2 regions of the Undibacterium sp. Tian12W genome follow, and region 2 is predicted to be linked to the other one. Evidence: riboswitches for the same ligand, from Rfam matches in the RefSeq annotation. Region 2 holds a riboswitch; the other holds the start of a gene.
What was found. Region 2 has a riboswitch for cobalamin ahead of ACO0LI_RS11130 (TonB-dependent receptor domain-containing protein). Riboswitches for the same ligand answer to the same signal wherever they lie in the genome.
Positions count from the first base shown of each region.

Region 1 (7,912 bases), on a different contig from region 2:
AAAATCATGGCCTTGCGCACAGGCGAGTGCTGCAACCAACTCCATGCGGAAGATTTCTGCCAGCGACAAATGCTTGCCTCTTTCCTGCAGGGCATGTGCCAGCCAGGCAGAGGTCGGGCTGCCTTTTTGCAGGCTGCTGACGGCTTTTTGCAGCCACACATCGTCGTTCAACAAGTTCACATCAAGCTGGCAGATATTGCCGATGATGGTGCTCAGGTCAGCGGCACTGCACAGTTGATTGATGAGATCAAAATGCTGGCGCAATGGCCCGGCGCTGCTGACCAGGTTGGCATTGCGTTGCTGCTCATGCAGGATATGGCTCAGGCGCAGATGGTTGTTTTCTGCTTGTGTGCTCCATTCGCAGGCTTGTAGGCGGGCCAGCAGCTCTGCCTTGCTCTCGTGCGGCAATTGCAGGTCGGCCAGCTTCACAAATACGGCGTCGCTGGCATTGATGTTGGCACCTGTCAATGCCAGGAATAAACCCAGCTTGCCCGGCATACGGTTCAAAAACCAGGTGCCGCCTACGTCGGGGAACAGGCCAATCGCAATCTCAGGCATGGCGAGGCGGGATTTTTCTGTGACCACGCGGTGGCTGGCACCGGCCATCAAGCCTATACCACCACCCATGACGATGCCATGGCCCCAGCATAATATGGGTTTGCGGTAAGTATGGATTTGATAGTCGAGGCGGTATTCCTGCTCGAAAAAATCCAGGGCATAGGCATTACCCAGCAGGTCGTCTTTTTTATCGGAGGCATGATGCTCACGCATTCTGGCGTACAGGTTTTGCAAGTCGCCGCCTGCGCAAAATGCTTTCTCGCCAGCGGCTTGCAAGACCACCATGGCGATGCTGTCATCTTCATTCCAGGCTTGCAATTGCTTGCCCAGTAATTGCACCATTTCCTTGGACAGGGCGTTCAGGGTTTTTTCTGAATTGAGGGTGGCCACGCCTAGCTGCATGCCATTGGCGGCAGGCAGGGTGTGGAACAGGACTGGGGCGTCGCTCATGCATTCCTCCACACGGGTGGGCGCTTTTCCAAAAAGGCAGTGACGCCTTCTTTTTGATCGGCGGTGTCAAACAGGGCCAGGAAGGCTTCGCGTTCTTGTGGCAGCACGGTATTCATCGGTTGCTGGCGTGCGCCTTGTATCAGCTGTTTGCATGCCTTGACGCTGCTGGGGCTTTGCTTGCCTACCTGTTTGGCCAGCGCCAGTGCGTGTTCCAGTGCGCCGCCGGTGGCGACGACTTCTTCTACCAGGCCTATGCGCAGAGCAGTGGCAGCATCGACACGTTCACCGCACAAGATCAGGCGCTTGGCCCAGCCTTCGCCGACCAGCCAGGCCAGATTTTGCGTGCCGCCAGCGCAGGGCAGCAAGCCCACTGCGGCTTCTGGCAAGGCCATCTGCGCCTGGGTTTCGGCAATGCGCAAATCACAGGCCAGCGCGCATTCCAGGCCACCGCCCATGGCGTAGCCATTGATGGCAGCGATGGAAACACCACGGAAGCGGCTCAGGGTTTCAAATGCTTCACCAAAGCGGCGTGCCATGTCGAGCGCCACGGCCTTGTCACCATCGGCAAACAGTTTCAAATCTGCGCCTGCTGAAAAGAATTTCTGGCCTGAGCCTGTAATGACGAGGCTGTAGATATCTGCATCGGCATTGAGGTCATTGACGAGTTGCGTCAATGCCTGCAAACCCGCAGCCGTCCAGGTATTGGCGGGCGGGTTGGACAGGGTCACCAGGGCAGTGTGGCCTATGATTTCGCATTGTAGATTGGTGTAATTACTGTACTTGCTCATAAAAATTCCTCGCTTGCGGGTTGGTTTAGCATGTGGCGGGCGACGATGACGCGCATGATTTCATTCGTGCCTTCGAGTATCTGGTGCACCCTGACATCGCGCAGGAAACGCTCCAGCGGGTATTCGCGTATATAGCCATAACCGCCGTGGATTTGCAGGGCTTCATTGCAGACGGTAAAGCCAGTGTCGGTTGCCAGGCGCTTGGCCATGGCGCAATACACTGAGGCATTGTCTGCCTTGCTGTCTAGCTTGCTGGCGGCGAGACGCACCATCTGGCGGGCAGCCACCAGCTCGGTTTGCATGTCGGCCAGCTTGAATTGCAGTACCTGGAAGTCAGACAGTTTTTTCTGGAACTGCATGCGCTCATTCATATACGCTTGCGCGCTATTGAGTGCTGACTGCGCCGCACCGATGGAGCAGGTGGCGATGTTGATGCGGCCACCGTCCAGACCACGCATGGCAATGCGAAAGCCTTCGCCTTCTTCACCCAGCAAGTGGCTGCGTGGTATGCGTACCTGGTCAAAATTGACGGTACGGGTGGGCTGGCTGTTCCAGCCCATCTTGTCTTCTTTCTTGCCATAGCTAATGCCGGGCAAATCTGCCGGTACGGCAAAGGCAGAGATACCGCCTGCACCATCACCCCCCGTGCGCGCCATGACGACCAGCATATTGGTGGCACCTGCGCCCGAGATAAAGGCTTTGCTACCGTTGAGGGTATAGCTGTCACCATCGAGGCGGGCGCTGGTGCGTAGTGATGCCGCGTCAGAACCCGAGCCAGCTTCGGTCAGGCAATATGAAGCCAGTTTTTTACCAGCGGCCAGTTTGGGCACCCATTCTTGCTGCACTTCTGGCGTGCCCCAATTAGCTATCATCCAGCTCGCCATATTGTGTATCGTGATATAAGCCGTGGTCGAAGGGCAGGCGCGGGCCAGCTCTTCAAACACGATGGCTGCATCCAGCCGCGTCAGTCCCAGCCCGCCCAGTTCTTCTGGCACATACAGCCCGCAAAATCCCAGCTCCCCGGCATGGGCGATGACGTCCAGCGGGAAGTGGGAAGTGGCATCCCAATGCGCGGCTTGCGCCGTCATTTCATGGGCGGCGAAGCTGCGGGCAGATTGCTGGTAGGCGCGCTGGTCTTCGTTCAATTCGAAATCCATATTATCCTAGCCCCGGTAGTTGACCGCTATTGGCAGTCAATAGATGAAGTAGTGTATTAACCATTGTTCGCTTTCAATAAGGTGTGACATGCTGAGAGCGCTACAAGTGCAATTGCACACTTTTCCAGCTCCCTGCCGTTGTTGTTCCTCCTAGCAGACGCTAGTCTGCGTCGTCGTCACGCCTAGCCAGGAAACTGGAAAAATGCACACTTGCACTTGTCCAACTACCGTGGCTAGGATGCCTCCCCTTATTTCAGCGAGATGGTCGTATTCACCTTGCCAGCGCTGACGCTGTCATCAAACCAGCGTGCCGTGATGGTCTTGGTCTGGGTGTAGAACTGTATGACCTGCTTGCCATAAGGTCCCAGGTCACCGAGTTTGGATGCACGTGAACCGGTAAATGAAAACAGCGGCACAGGCACAGGAATAGGCACGTTGATGCCGATCTGGCCTACGTCGATATCTTCTTCAAAGGTACGTGCAGCAGCGCCAGACTGGGTGAACAGTGCCGTGCCATTGCCGTTAGGGTTGGCGTTGATGATGGCGATAGCGTCGGCCAGCGTATCTGCCTGCATGATGCACAATACCGGGCCAAAGATTTCTTCTTCATACACACGCATGCCGGGTTTGACGCCGGTGAACACAGTAGGGCCAACGAAGTTGCCATGTTCATAGCCTGGCACTTGCGGTGCGCGGCCATCCAGCACCAGTGTCGCACCTTCAGCAATACCTTGCGCGATCAGGCTTTCTACCCGTTCTTTGGCGGTGCAGGAAATGACCGGGCCTATGTCGGTATTGGCTTCAGCACCCGCATTGATCTTGAGGCTGCGGGCGCGGTCCAGCAAGTCTGGCACCCATTGATTGGCTTCACCAACCAGTATCACCACGGACAAGGCCATGCAACGCTGGCCAGCAGCACCAAAGGCAGCACCGGCAAGGTTGTTCAGGGTTTGTTCTTTATTTGCATCTGGCAGGACGATGGCGTGGTTCTTGGCACCCATCATGCATTGCGCACGTTTGCCCGCCAGTGTCGCGCGGTTATACACATGCGTACCTACGCGGGTAGAGCCTACGAAGGACACCGCCTTGATATCAGGGTGGTCGCAAATCGCATTGACGATGTCTTCGCCACCATGCACCACATTCAGCACGCCAGGCGGTATGCCAGCCTGCATGGCCAGTTCAGCCAGACGCATGGTGACCATGGGGTCTTGCTCGGACGGTTTCAGGATGAAGGTATTACCGCATGCAATCGCCATAGGGAACATCCACAGCGGTATCATCGCCGGGAAGTTGAAAGGGGTGATGCCAGCGCACACGCCCAGCGGCTGGTTCAGGGTATAGGTATCGACACCGCTGGCGACGTTATTGGCAATCTCGCCCATTTGCAGGTTGCCGATATTTGCCGCATGCTCAACCACTTCCAAACCACGGAAGATATCGCCTTCAGCATCGGCCAGGGTCTTGCCCTGTTCGGCTGTCAGCAACGCTGCCAGCTCGGCCATGTTTTCACGTATCAGTTGCTGGTATTTCAAAAAGATGCGGGCGCGTGTGCCTATCGCTGTCTTGCGCCAGGTCTTGAACGCGGCCTTGGCAGCATCGACTGCGGCCTGCATTTCATCTGGCGTGGTAAATGGCACATGGGCCAGCACCTGTTGCGTGGCCGGGTTGATCACATTGCGCCATTGCGTGGATTTGGAGTCTATCAGTTCGCCGTTGATGAGCAGTTTGACGTTGGGAACCTGGGTAAGAGTTGCCATGATGATTTCCTGTACTTTCTTGATTGCGCACGGACAGACGGCGGGCCATGCCCGCAACAACAGCCGCACTGATGCCTGAAAACAAGACAGCCGCCACCTGCAGAAACCTGCCGCAGCAACCATCCTGACCATGGGCATACGCCGTGTGGACGCACACCCGCCACGCACCTTCCGTACGTGACCAGACCTTGGAAAAACAGTGAAAGAACAGTATTGAAGACTAGCATCCGCCCGCCATCAGGCGTGCCATGCCATATCCCAAACACCGCCTTCCGCAATGTTTTTCTCAGCGATCAACAGGCCGGTATCCGGGCTTGCAAGTCTTGTTACATCGCCTTCCCAGTCATGCATGACCAGTGGCGTGGATGATGTAACCGCACTTGCTTACCGTTGCGGAGGCAGCAGGGGCTTGGGTCTTGATACCTACCGTCACTTGCTAGTGACAGCGACCAGGACGACCACTTTCCCGTTTAACACAGCCCAAGAGATTGGGGTGTGCACCTGTTATTTTTAGAATAGCACAAGAATTGACGTTAACGTAAACGTTAATTGGTGAAAAAAATTCAAGATGAAGTTAAAATTGGTTTTGTTATTTTGATATTGATCACATGGAGAGCTGAATGCGGTTACTTTTTGCTTGTGTCTTGTTGTCATGGGCCCTGGTGTCTGAAGCTTGGGAGGCTTCAGGTAAAACGGGGCCTGGAAATGCTTCAGAAAATGAGCTCATCTTTGTTGGGCAAATAAATGGAAAGTCCGTTGATGATTTTCTTGAGAAGAATAAAGATACTCAGGCGAAAAGCATGATCATTTTTTCGACTGGTGGAGAAATTTTTTCTGCTTTGAAACTGGGGCACTGGGTTCGTGAGCATGGCCTGGATTTAAGAGTCCGGACCCTGTGCATGTCTGCATGTGCAAACTATGTCTTTCCCGCTGCAAACAGAAAAATCATAGAGCGCGGAGCACTGGTAATCTGGCATGGAGGCATAGAGCAAAAAGATGTTCGCGAAGGAATCGCTTATTACGATGCTCTGCTTGCCAAGACCAAGACTGGTGACAATGCCTTGACTTCAAGTGAAAAGGAATTCTTAACCAATAATCAAATCAAATATGAAAGCGCAAAAAAAATCAGGCTTATGCAAGCTGAATTATTTTCTCAATTAGGAATAGATGAATATATAACCCGGCTAGGCCAGGAACCGATTTGGTATAAAGTCGATGGCTGGACTGCGACGATAGAGTTGATGAATAAAATGGGTATAAAGAATGTAGAAGCGAACCTCGACTATGCATCAGCAAATTATTTGAAGAGAAATCTGATTGCAAACATACAGTCTGGTGGCGAGCCTATTGTATTTGGTCTGGATAGTGCAGGAAAAATTGTCACCTTGAACCAGATTCCTCCTGAACCTCAATAAGGCTTTTACTTCCAGCCAGCTTGGTGCGCTTAAACGAGAATTTTTAATGAGACTGAAGAATACAGCAACTCTCCTGACTTTGGCGGCCAGTGATGATCATGAAAAAATCATTGCTGAGCTTGCTCTGATACTGAAGTTGCTCTCGTTGGCACACAAGAAAATAGCACAAACAAATCTGCTCTTGCACTACTTTGAAAGAGCAAAAGAAGAGGGTGGGGAAATCGTCATCGTTAGTAAAAAAATAGTTGAAATTGATGGGCAAGACAACTCATTTGATATCTGCGCCAGAAAAATTGTTGCGGAGTCTCTGCCAAATCCTCAGCGAATCGTGCGCCAGTTGAGATTATGTGCTGTGCAGGTCGTTGATCTCGAAAACCCTGATGTTGCAATAGGCATTGATGATGGAGAGTTGACTGTCAGCTACTGGCGATGGCTGGATGAAGTTAACTATACTGAAGCGCAATTTGCAGCTCATGTATTGGCACTGAAAAATGAATTTAGAAAATATGTGATCCTTGCTGAGGTTTAGCACAACAGTTTTAGCGAGTACCTTATATAAACAATTAATGCAAACACAGGACTGAAAGCTCTATGAACACTTTTGCCGTTATCATTAAACACAAAACCCAGCCAAGAAAACGCGACGAAGTGCGCGCTGTCTGGGAAAAACATATGGCCCCGGCTGTTGCAGCTAATCCTGGCCACCTGGCCTATTTCTATTGCTTTGACAATGCTGATCCGGACGTGATCTGTGCGTTTCAGCAATACAGCAGCGCAGAAGCCTCACAGGCATTTTTGCAGACAGCCAGTTATGCTGCTTATCTGGTCGATGTCGAACCTTTGTTATCTGGCCCGCCGCAGGTGACGGCGTTGACGCCGATGTGGGTGAAGAATTCCTGATTTTGACGATCGTATTAACATAGCTAGAACTCATAATTTTAATCTGTACTTTAAGATGAAATATCGCCTTCCTGCAGGAGATATATATTGAGACACCAAACAGACTTACCTCAAAAAATTAATTTGAATTCCAATTGCATGAAGACATATAAACAGACCGTGGTTGCGCTGATAATGGCCGCATTATCAATTAGTGCAATGGCTGATGAATCCAAACCTGAAAAAAGCAGGACGCCTGCAAAATTCTATTTTATAGATAATGTTGGTCTTTATTTTGGTGTTATTGATGAAACGGTCAATGACTTTATTTCTGCTGCGGCGGATAAAAAAATAGAGCGCCTATACATTAATTCCCAGGGAGGTGATGCACACTTCGGCATCATCTTTGGACATTGGGTATACGACAATCAGATTGAGGTCGAAGTGCCTAGTTTGTGCATGTCTTCATGCGCAAACTATGTATTTACCGCAGCAAAAACAAAAATAATCAGGCCTTCCGCATTGGTTATCTGGCATGGTAGTGCGGAGCAATGGACTATCAGGGAAATGAATAAAAAGTATGAGGACTATTTGGCGCTTTCTTTAGCTGGGAAAGCGTCCGCGGAGCAAATAGCGTATTTGGGTAGTGATAAATTACGATATGAGGGTTCCAATCTATTATTGTCTGAACAGCGGCAGTTTTTTAAGAAAATAAATGTGAATGAGTATATAACCAGGCTAGGGCATGAACCTGTCTTTTACAAACGGGTATGGGTTGCAACAGTCGGTGTAATGAATAAAATGAATATCCAGAATATTTCTGCACCAGCAGGATATGGGAATATTGATTACTTGCAAAAACATCACCCTGATCGAATGGAACTCTTGGTGTCGTTTGGCCTGGA
Region 1 is NZ_JBMPPK010000021.1:70,768-78,679, forward strand. Features, by position in the region: gene ACO0LI_RS24045 (enoyl-CoA hydratase/isomerase family protein) at 1-1,008, opposite strand, end outside; gene ACO0LI_RS24050 (enoyl-CoA hydratase) at 1,005-1,796, opposite strand; gene ACO0LI_RS24055 (acyl-CoA dehydrogenase family protein) at 1,793-2,953, opposite strand; gene ACO0LI_RS24060 (CoA-acylating methylmalonate-semialdehyde dehydrogenase) at 3,202-4,713, opposite strand; cobalamin riboswitch at 4,996-5,233, opposite strand; gene ACO0LI_RS24065 (hypothetical protein) at 5,334-6,128, shown strand; gene ACO0LI_RS24070 (hypothetical protein) at 6,175-6,657, shown strand; gene ACO0LI_RS24075 (putative quinol monooxygenase) at 6,720-7,028, shown strand; gene ACO0LI_RS24080 (hypothetical protein) at 7,167-7,912, shown strand, end outside.
Region 1: linked by a shared signal. The riboswitch ahead of ACO0LI_RS24060 (CoA-acylating methylmalonate-semialdehyde dehydrogenase) and the one ahead of ACO0LI_RS11130 (TonB-dependent receptor domain-containing protein) in region 2 are both predicted to bind cobalamin.

Region 2 (7,912 bases):
TCGCACCGGCAAAGGCAGCCACATCCACGAGCCAGAATGCACCGAAAAACAAGATAGTCGCCAGCGCACCAACAGATGCGCCACCGGATATGCCGAGGACATACGGGTCAGCCAGCGGATTGCGCAATAGCGCCTGCATCATGACGCCAGCCAGTGCCAGCGTGGCACCGGTCACAAAACCGGTCAGCGCACGGCCCAGGCGTAAATCCAGCAGACTGCCGGGCAAAGTCGTTGGCGGGCCGCGCAGCAATTCCAGCAAGGCTTGCCATAACTCAGCAAAACTCAGGGATACCGAACCGCAGACGCAGGCAATCAATATGCTGCCTACAGCGGCAGTGAATAAAATAGGGAGAACCAGACCAGCACGTTGAGCGACCGCCATCCTGGAGGATTGCTTGCGCTGTCGTGCAGAAAAAAAAGACGCCATCATTGGTCTGGTCCAAAGGTAAAACAGGTTTTGATGTGCAGCGTCTTTAAAAAAACAGACCTGCACATCAGCTTATCAGCTTGCTGATGTGATGGGCGATGCAGCCATATCCGCCACACCGCATCACATCGCATCACATCAATGCCAGACTTATTTAAAGCCGTAGTTCACGCCAACAAATACATTGGAACCGGCTGTTGCATAATTTCTTGCCAGTTCATAGTCCTTGTTCAGGGCATTATTCCAGCGTGCCAGTACAGTCGTATTTTTTGCGACTTCATAGGTTGCGTACAGGTTCAGCAGGTTATAAGAGCCCAGCACTTTAGTATTAGCTGCATCGTCATAACGATCACCAGAGTAAATGGTTTCCACACCAACTTTTGCGTTTGCAAAAGAATATTCAGCTGCCAAGGTACCGTGCTGTTTGGCACGACGTGCCAGGCGTTTGTTTGCCGTGTCGTCTTTCGGGTCCTGGATGTCGATAGAAGCGCGCAGTGTCAGGTCAGCAAAACGGGTCGTGCCGCCGATTGTCAAGCCAGACAAAGTTGCTTTATTAACATTTCTTGCGCAGCCATAAGCATATTCAGGCCCACTTGGGCAATACGGTTTATTTTGAGCATCGTTACCACCAACATACACCAGCAGGTCTGTAGCCTTGTTTTGATAATAGACAGCGCTAAACTGTGTACTACCTTGTTCAAAATACACGCCAATTTCTGCATTCTTTGCTTTTTCTGGCTTGTTAGTGGCTACGCCATAACCCTTGTAATACAACTCATTGTAAGTTGGTGCGCGGAAGCTTGTACCGTAACTGGCATTGACACGCAAGGCATCGCTTAAGCGATAGCCATACGCTACGCTACCTGTAGTATTGGAACCGTATTGTGAGCTACGGTCATTGCGTATGCTGGCACTGGCAAGGTGTGCATCTTGTTTGAACACATAAGAGGCAGCAAAAGAATTCGTTGTACGTTTCGTGCCATTGATGCCTGCCACGGGAATGCCTCCAGAAACAGAATCAACATTTTCTTCACGTGTTTCAGCGATCAGTTGCAATACATCTTTACCAATGCGGATGTCATTCTGGAAGCTCAGGCTATCCTGACGTGTATCGATCTGGCTCTTGCCGTAAGACGCGTCGGTATATCCCTTATCGGCAGATTTGGCATATTGCAGGGATGCAGACCAGTAATCGGTAAACTTACCACGGCCAAAGACAGCAATTGTTTCAAGCGTGGAGATACTGCGATCATCATAGCCAATGCCAGCGTCAAACTGCGCGTTACTACGGCTGTGCAAAACACTCGCGCCTAATTCATAACCCTTGCTGATTTCCCATACCAGACGGCCATTGAAGCTGTCCATCTTGTAACCGTCTTTATCAGGATTATAGGTAAATGTACCTGCGCCCGGTTTGCTGGCAGAAAAACCATCACTCTCTTCATGCGCAGCATTCAGGCTGAGGCTAAGGTTACTGGCAACAGAACCAGTAATGCCAGCCTGCAATTTACGCGTGCCGTAGCTACCCAAGCCAGCCGATACGGTAGGACTGATAACACCAGTACCCTTTTTAGTGAATATCTGAATAACACCACCCATGGCATCAGCACCATACAGGCTCGACAACGGGCCATACACGACTTCAATACGGTCGATCTGTGACAATGGAATCGAAGACCAAGTAGCGCCACCAGTAGTGGAGGAACCGATGCGTACGCCATCAATCAATACTACGTTTTGCGCATTGTTACCACCGCGCATGAAGACGGAAGCTGTCGTGCCAGGGCCACCATTGCGGGCGATTTCTATGCCACGTTGCTGTTGCAAAAGATCGACAACGGAAGCAGCGCCGGATTTGGCGATGTCTTCTGCAGTGATGACGACGTTATCAGCCAGTACATCTTTGGCGGCTTGTGTCTGACGGCCAGCGGTAATGACCACATTAGCAGTTGCGCCAGCAACATCAGTTTGCGCAAAAGCGATAGTGGATGGGAATGCAGCGGCAATAGCCAGGCCGAGGGCGAGCGGTTTGAATGCAGATGTCATGATAATTCAGAAAAAAATGGAGCAAGTGGCCGACGTCCCCGCAGGCTACTTTGAACAAAGCAATAAGGACAATTTAACGTCAGCAACAGGGCCACGCAGGCAGCCTGCACTGTCAGGATTTCACCATGCCTCAACAAGGCAATTGATGCGTTTCTGTTTAACGAAAGTTCCCCGTCCGTATTGCTTCACTTATTCTGGCCGGTATCCGGGCTGACAAGTATCACCATCTGACCTTCCCATGCACATAGCACAGTGGTATTGGAAAATGGCTGGCTGCGTGTGAACGACATAAGTCTTCTGAATTCGCAGCAACTTGTACACCGTTGCGGGGGCAGCACACTTTTGCAAGAGCTTAGTGTTTCCCGTTTAACCGCAGACATGAATATATCCGCGAGCACCAAAACCCCGCCATTCTATAGACAGATGGGGGTAGCCGCAAGTTTGGAAGGTTTAAAAACTGACGCAGCTCAGTTTATTAACTTATTGAAAACAAAGCAGATTTGCTCCAAGTCGGGCCAGAATTCAACTCAGATGGGCTGTCTTGGATATCCACGCAGTCACCAGTTCAGTATGCAATTCAGACATTTCTGAGAGTTGTATGCCCACGTGATAGACCTCGCCACTGAGGATGGCATGCCTGATTGTGCCTTTGCAACTGACCTTGTAAATCTGGGACTCCTGAAAAATGCCGGGGATTTCTATCAACATGGGGTAACTGCGTTGCGGTATCAGGTTTTCAGTCGTATGCAGGAGCACACCCTCGGCCGAGATATTGACCAGCTTGGCAAGAACCAGTTTGCCGTCAGGCAATTTAACACCTGCACGCCAGGTCACGGTAATGCGTGGGGATCTCCTGAGTTCTATCATGCGATGACCATGGGGAACATGGATACTTGTCAGTCTTGCGTAAATACTATCTGCATTAAGTATGAAATACCAGTATTTCCTGATATTCACCAAAGGCAAGACTGCGGTTTTGTGCACAGACCAGCCCTGCCAGTTCCCCTGCCCCCATACCTGCCCGCCAGACCAGCAACATGCGTATGACACCGGCGTGGGTAACAACAATGGCTTCAGGTATATTCAGTGCACGCATATCATTCAGCCAGTTTATTACGCGTTGTGCCAGGTCTATGGCGGATTCAACGCCACCGGGCTTGTAGCTGGCTGGAGCTGCAGCCCAGGCATCTATGTCGGTTCTTGGAATCGCATCCCAGGCTTGCATTTCCCATGCACCGAAATTGAGTTCTTGCAAGCGTTCATCAAATACAGGTTCTGTGTTCAACAAACTGGCCAGCCTGGCACAACGCTGCAAGGGGCTGGAAAATACTGGCAAAACTGTTTGCAACTGGCTGGACAATTTCTGCACTAGTGAAACACAGTCGGCATCAAAGACATCAACATCTGTCTGTCCATAGCACAAACCTTCCGCTATTCGCGGTTTGGTGTGCCGGAGAATATGCAGGCGCATATCAGGCCGCCTGAAAAGCCAGCAAACCCAGGTAGATAGCCACTTCGGCCACTTGCTGGGTAGCACCCAGACAATCACCGGTAAAGCCGCCTATCCTGCGCTGGAACATACGCGCCATACGCCAGGTCAGCAATAACACCAGGCAAAGGGCCAACAGCAACGAATACAATGGGAAGGGAAAGAAGTACAGCAGCGCTGCGCCCGGCAAAAGCACCGTCAGGCAGGCGACGAAAAATTCGCCATTACTCATCTCCTGTGCCAGCGGTTTGGCCTTGCCTTCATGCCGCGCATATTGCATGAGCCAGATCAGGCTGCATGAAGCCAGCCGCGAGAGGGGGTGTGCGAGCAGCAAGGCAGGTACTACTGTCGAGGCAGGCAAACTGATGAGCAAAGTCAGCTTCAGGGCCAGCATCAGTAAAATACCTATGGCACCATAGGCACCGACGCGCGAATCCTTCATGATTTCCAAGACGCGCTCTGGCGTCATGCCACCGCCAAAGCCATCGCAAACATCAGCAAAACCATCTTCATGAAAAGCGCCAGTCAGCAAGATGCCGGCAATAGTAGATAACACCGCTGCCACCGCATGTGACCACAATTGCGCAGCGGTTGCATAGACACTTGCACACACTGCCCCCACGATCCAGCCTGTTGCCGGGAAATAGCGTGAAGACTGGCGCAACCAGTCGGGCTCAAACCCTACCCACGCTGGTATAGGGATGCGGGTAAAGAACTGCAGGGCGATGAAGAATAAACGTAGTTGATGCAAACCAGCTCCTGCTATGAGAAAAATTATTTCAATCGCTGCTTTTTTCACTCACCTGCGCAGACGCAAAAGTCGCCATCTGGTTCAGAAAATTGACCGCAGCCAGTAGCATAGGATAAACCAGCGCGGCCCCAGTGCCCTCCCCCAGACGCAGGTCAAGCTGCAGCACAGGTTTGACCTGCAAGGCCTGCAACATGCGGGCATGACCACTCTCGTCAGACTGATGTGAAAACACACAGTAATCGAGTATTGCTGGCTGCATCCTGGCTGCCACCAGCAAGGCGCTGGTCACGATGAAGCCATCTATCAGCAAGACCATGCGGCGCTCTGCCGCCGCCAACATGGCACCGACCATGGTCGCAATTTCAAAACCGCCAAAGGTAGCCAGCACATCTGCAGGTTCTTCTACATTTACATGCAAGGCCACCGCAGCTTCAATGACAGCCTGTTTATGGCGTATGCCTTCTGCAGACAAACCTGTGCCTGCACCTACGCAATCCGCAACAGGAACACCCGTCAGCTTGTGCATGAGTGCAGCCGCAGCCGTGGTGTTGCCTATACCCATCTCGCCAAACCCCAGTACATTGCCGGACAAGCCAGCGACTAGCTCAGCACCATTTTGCATGGCAGCCTGGCATTGAATAGCAGTCATTGCCGGTTCTTTGGCAAAATTGCGTGTGCCATCGGCCACTTTCATGCTTAAGAGTTTTTCACGCGGGCCAAATTCATGATTGACGCCGGCATCCACCACATGCAGAGCGATGCCATTCTGCCTTGCAAAGACATTGATCGCTGCACCATTCGCCAGGAAATTCTCAACCATCTGCCAGGTCACGTCCTGAGGAAAAGCAGAAATACCCTCAGCCACAACGCCATGGTCACCAGCAAACACGATGATGGCAGGCTCACGCAATTCCGGCTGTGTGCTTTGCTGTATCAAACCTATTTGCGCCGCCAGATGCTCAAGACGGCCAAGACTGCCCAGAGGCTTGGTCTTGTTGTTGATGGCAGCAGCGAGCTGTGCTTCCAGTGCAGGATGGTTTGTCGCAGATATTTTTTTATTCATATACAGCATTCGAAGTAATGACGCACTTTTCCAATAACCGTGCTAAACGATCATTTATTAATGGCTAGCTATTCCATCGATTTTCTTATTTCGCATCCATACAAACTGCATCAAGCTAAAAGCAGAAATTGCCAGAGACAAAATCACCCACATGTTCAAGCCATCAATCAACAACATGAATGCGGCGGCGATCAGATATAGGAAAAAGTACGCGAGATGCAAGTATGCAACAGCTTTTTTATTCAAAAAATAAAACAAATCCAGCACTACCCTGATCGCAATCAATAGCAGTAATAGCATTGACAGTTGCGACATAATCAATAATAAAAACGGTCAAGCAAAATGACTACCCAAGTTGCCAGCGCTATCAACACTGTCAGCAAGACAGCGGCACTGCCAAAGTCCTTGGCGTTCTTGGACAAGGTATGGCGTTCCAGCGAGACGCGATCTACCACGGCTTCAATCGCTGAATTGATGAGCTCGACCACCAGTATCAACACCAGCACGGCTATCATCATCAACTTTTCAAAAGCAGACACTGGCAAAAACAGGGCGATGACAGCGCCGCTAACGACCATCACCAGCTCCTGACGGAAGGCATGTTCGTTTTTCCAGGCAGAGCGCAAGCCATCGATGGAGTACAGGATGGCCGAAAATATACGGCGCAGGCCACTTTTGCTTTTGAATTCACTGACAGCTTGTTCTTTTTCAGACATTTTTATTCCTTAAACCCACACTTGAATGGTATTGCAGATGAAGACCAGGCAGCTAGCCTCCACTTAGGTGGCGAATTTTACAGGACTCTAAGTCTGTAACAAGCAGATTTACTTATTGCAAATCAATTTTTTGTCTACCCGAAGCGTGCCTTACACACCATCTTGCTGCATATTTTGTATTTTGACGACGAAGCCGTGACGTGCATTTCACATTGTGGTATAACTTATATATTGCAGCGCACCAACCATAATATGAAAAACGACACGCCCGCCTCTGATAAAACGTCCATACAGGTCATAGAACGCATGGTGTCCTTGCTGGACGCCCTGTCGCGTTACCAGGACCCGGTCAGCCTCAAGGAACTGGCTATCGTCACAGGCTTGCACCCATCCACTGCCCACCGCATTCTCAATGATATGGTGCTTACCCGTTTTGTAGACAGAGCGGATACTGGTTCTTATCGCCTGGGGATGCGCCTGCTGGAATTGGGCAATATCGTCAAGAGCCGTCTGAATGTACGTGAGGCTGCACTGGAATTCATGCGTGCCCTGCACCGCCAGACCAACCAGACCATCAACCTGTCTGTGCGCCAGGGTGATGAAATTGTCTATATAGACCGGGCTTTCTCCGAGCGCTCAGGCATGCAGGTGGTGCGGGCTATCGGTGGCCGTGCCCCGCTGCATCTGACTTCAACAGGCAAACTCTTCCTGTCCCTGGATGAACCGAAGGCCATACGCGCTTATGCGACCCGCACCGGCCTCGCTGGTCATAATAAAAATTCGATTACTGATCTGGCCAAACTGGAAAAAGAATTGTCGGCTGTGCGTGAAAACGGCTATGCCAGGGACAATGAAGAACTGGAACTCGGCGTGCGCTGCATGGCGGCAGGCATCCATGACGACAGCGGCAAAATGATTGCTGGGCTGTCTATCTCTGCACCTGCAGACCGCCTGCAGGAAGAGTGGCTAAGCAATCTTACCGAAACAGCGAGACAGATTTCACTGACACTGGGCTATGTAGCAGGCAGGTGAGCCAGCCTGGCATATCAAGTCTATACAGCCAGCTGGCTCTGCATGCGTTTTGCCTTAGCCAAGATATTCGATATAGTCGATCCCATTCTGAATGACGCCGATGACCTTGACCTTGTTTTCCTGCCCTTCGGTAAAGCTGGCCAGGGTCCCGGCAAAACTGATCTTATTGGTCGTTAATTCATTTTTCCAATAGTCATAGCCAGCCTGATCAGGGATGCGCCCTAAAATATTCTTGTACAAGGTCGTCAGGAAAGTATCAACCGAAGGATTGGCACCGTACAGGGTCTGGAATTCTTTTGACTGCATGAATCCTGCTGCCACCGTTGTCAGGCTGGAGCCCTTGTCCATATCCTTGATCCAGTAACCAAGGCCCGCCAGATCAGGTGTG
Region 2 is NZ_JBMPPK010000007.1:239,387-247,298, reverse strand. Features, by position in the region: gene ACO0LI_RS11135 (FecCD family ABC transporter permease) at 1-427, opposite strand, end outside; gene ACO0LI_RS11130 (TonB-dependent receptor domain-containing protein) at 578-2,473, opposite strand; cobalamin riboswitch at 2,653-2,890, opposite strand; gene ACO0LI_RS11125 (PilZ domain-containing protein) at 2,996-3,340, opposite strand; gene ACO0LI_RS11120 (histidine phosphatase family protein) at 3,396-3,944, opposite strand; gene ACO0LI_RS11115 (adenosylcobinamide-GDP ribazoletransferase) at 3,946-4,713, opposite strand; gene cobT (nicotinate-nucleotide--dimethylbenzimidazole phosphoribosyltransferase) at 4,742-5,776, opposite strand; gene ACO0LI_RS11105 (diacylglycerol kinase) at 6,094-6,492, opposite strand; gene ACO0LI_RS11100 (IclR family transcriptional regulator) at 6,745-7,524, shown strand; gene ACO0LI_RS11095 (M57 family metalloprotease) at 7,579-7,912, opposite strand, start outside.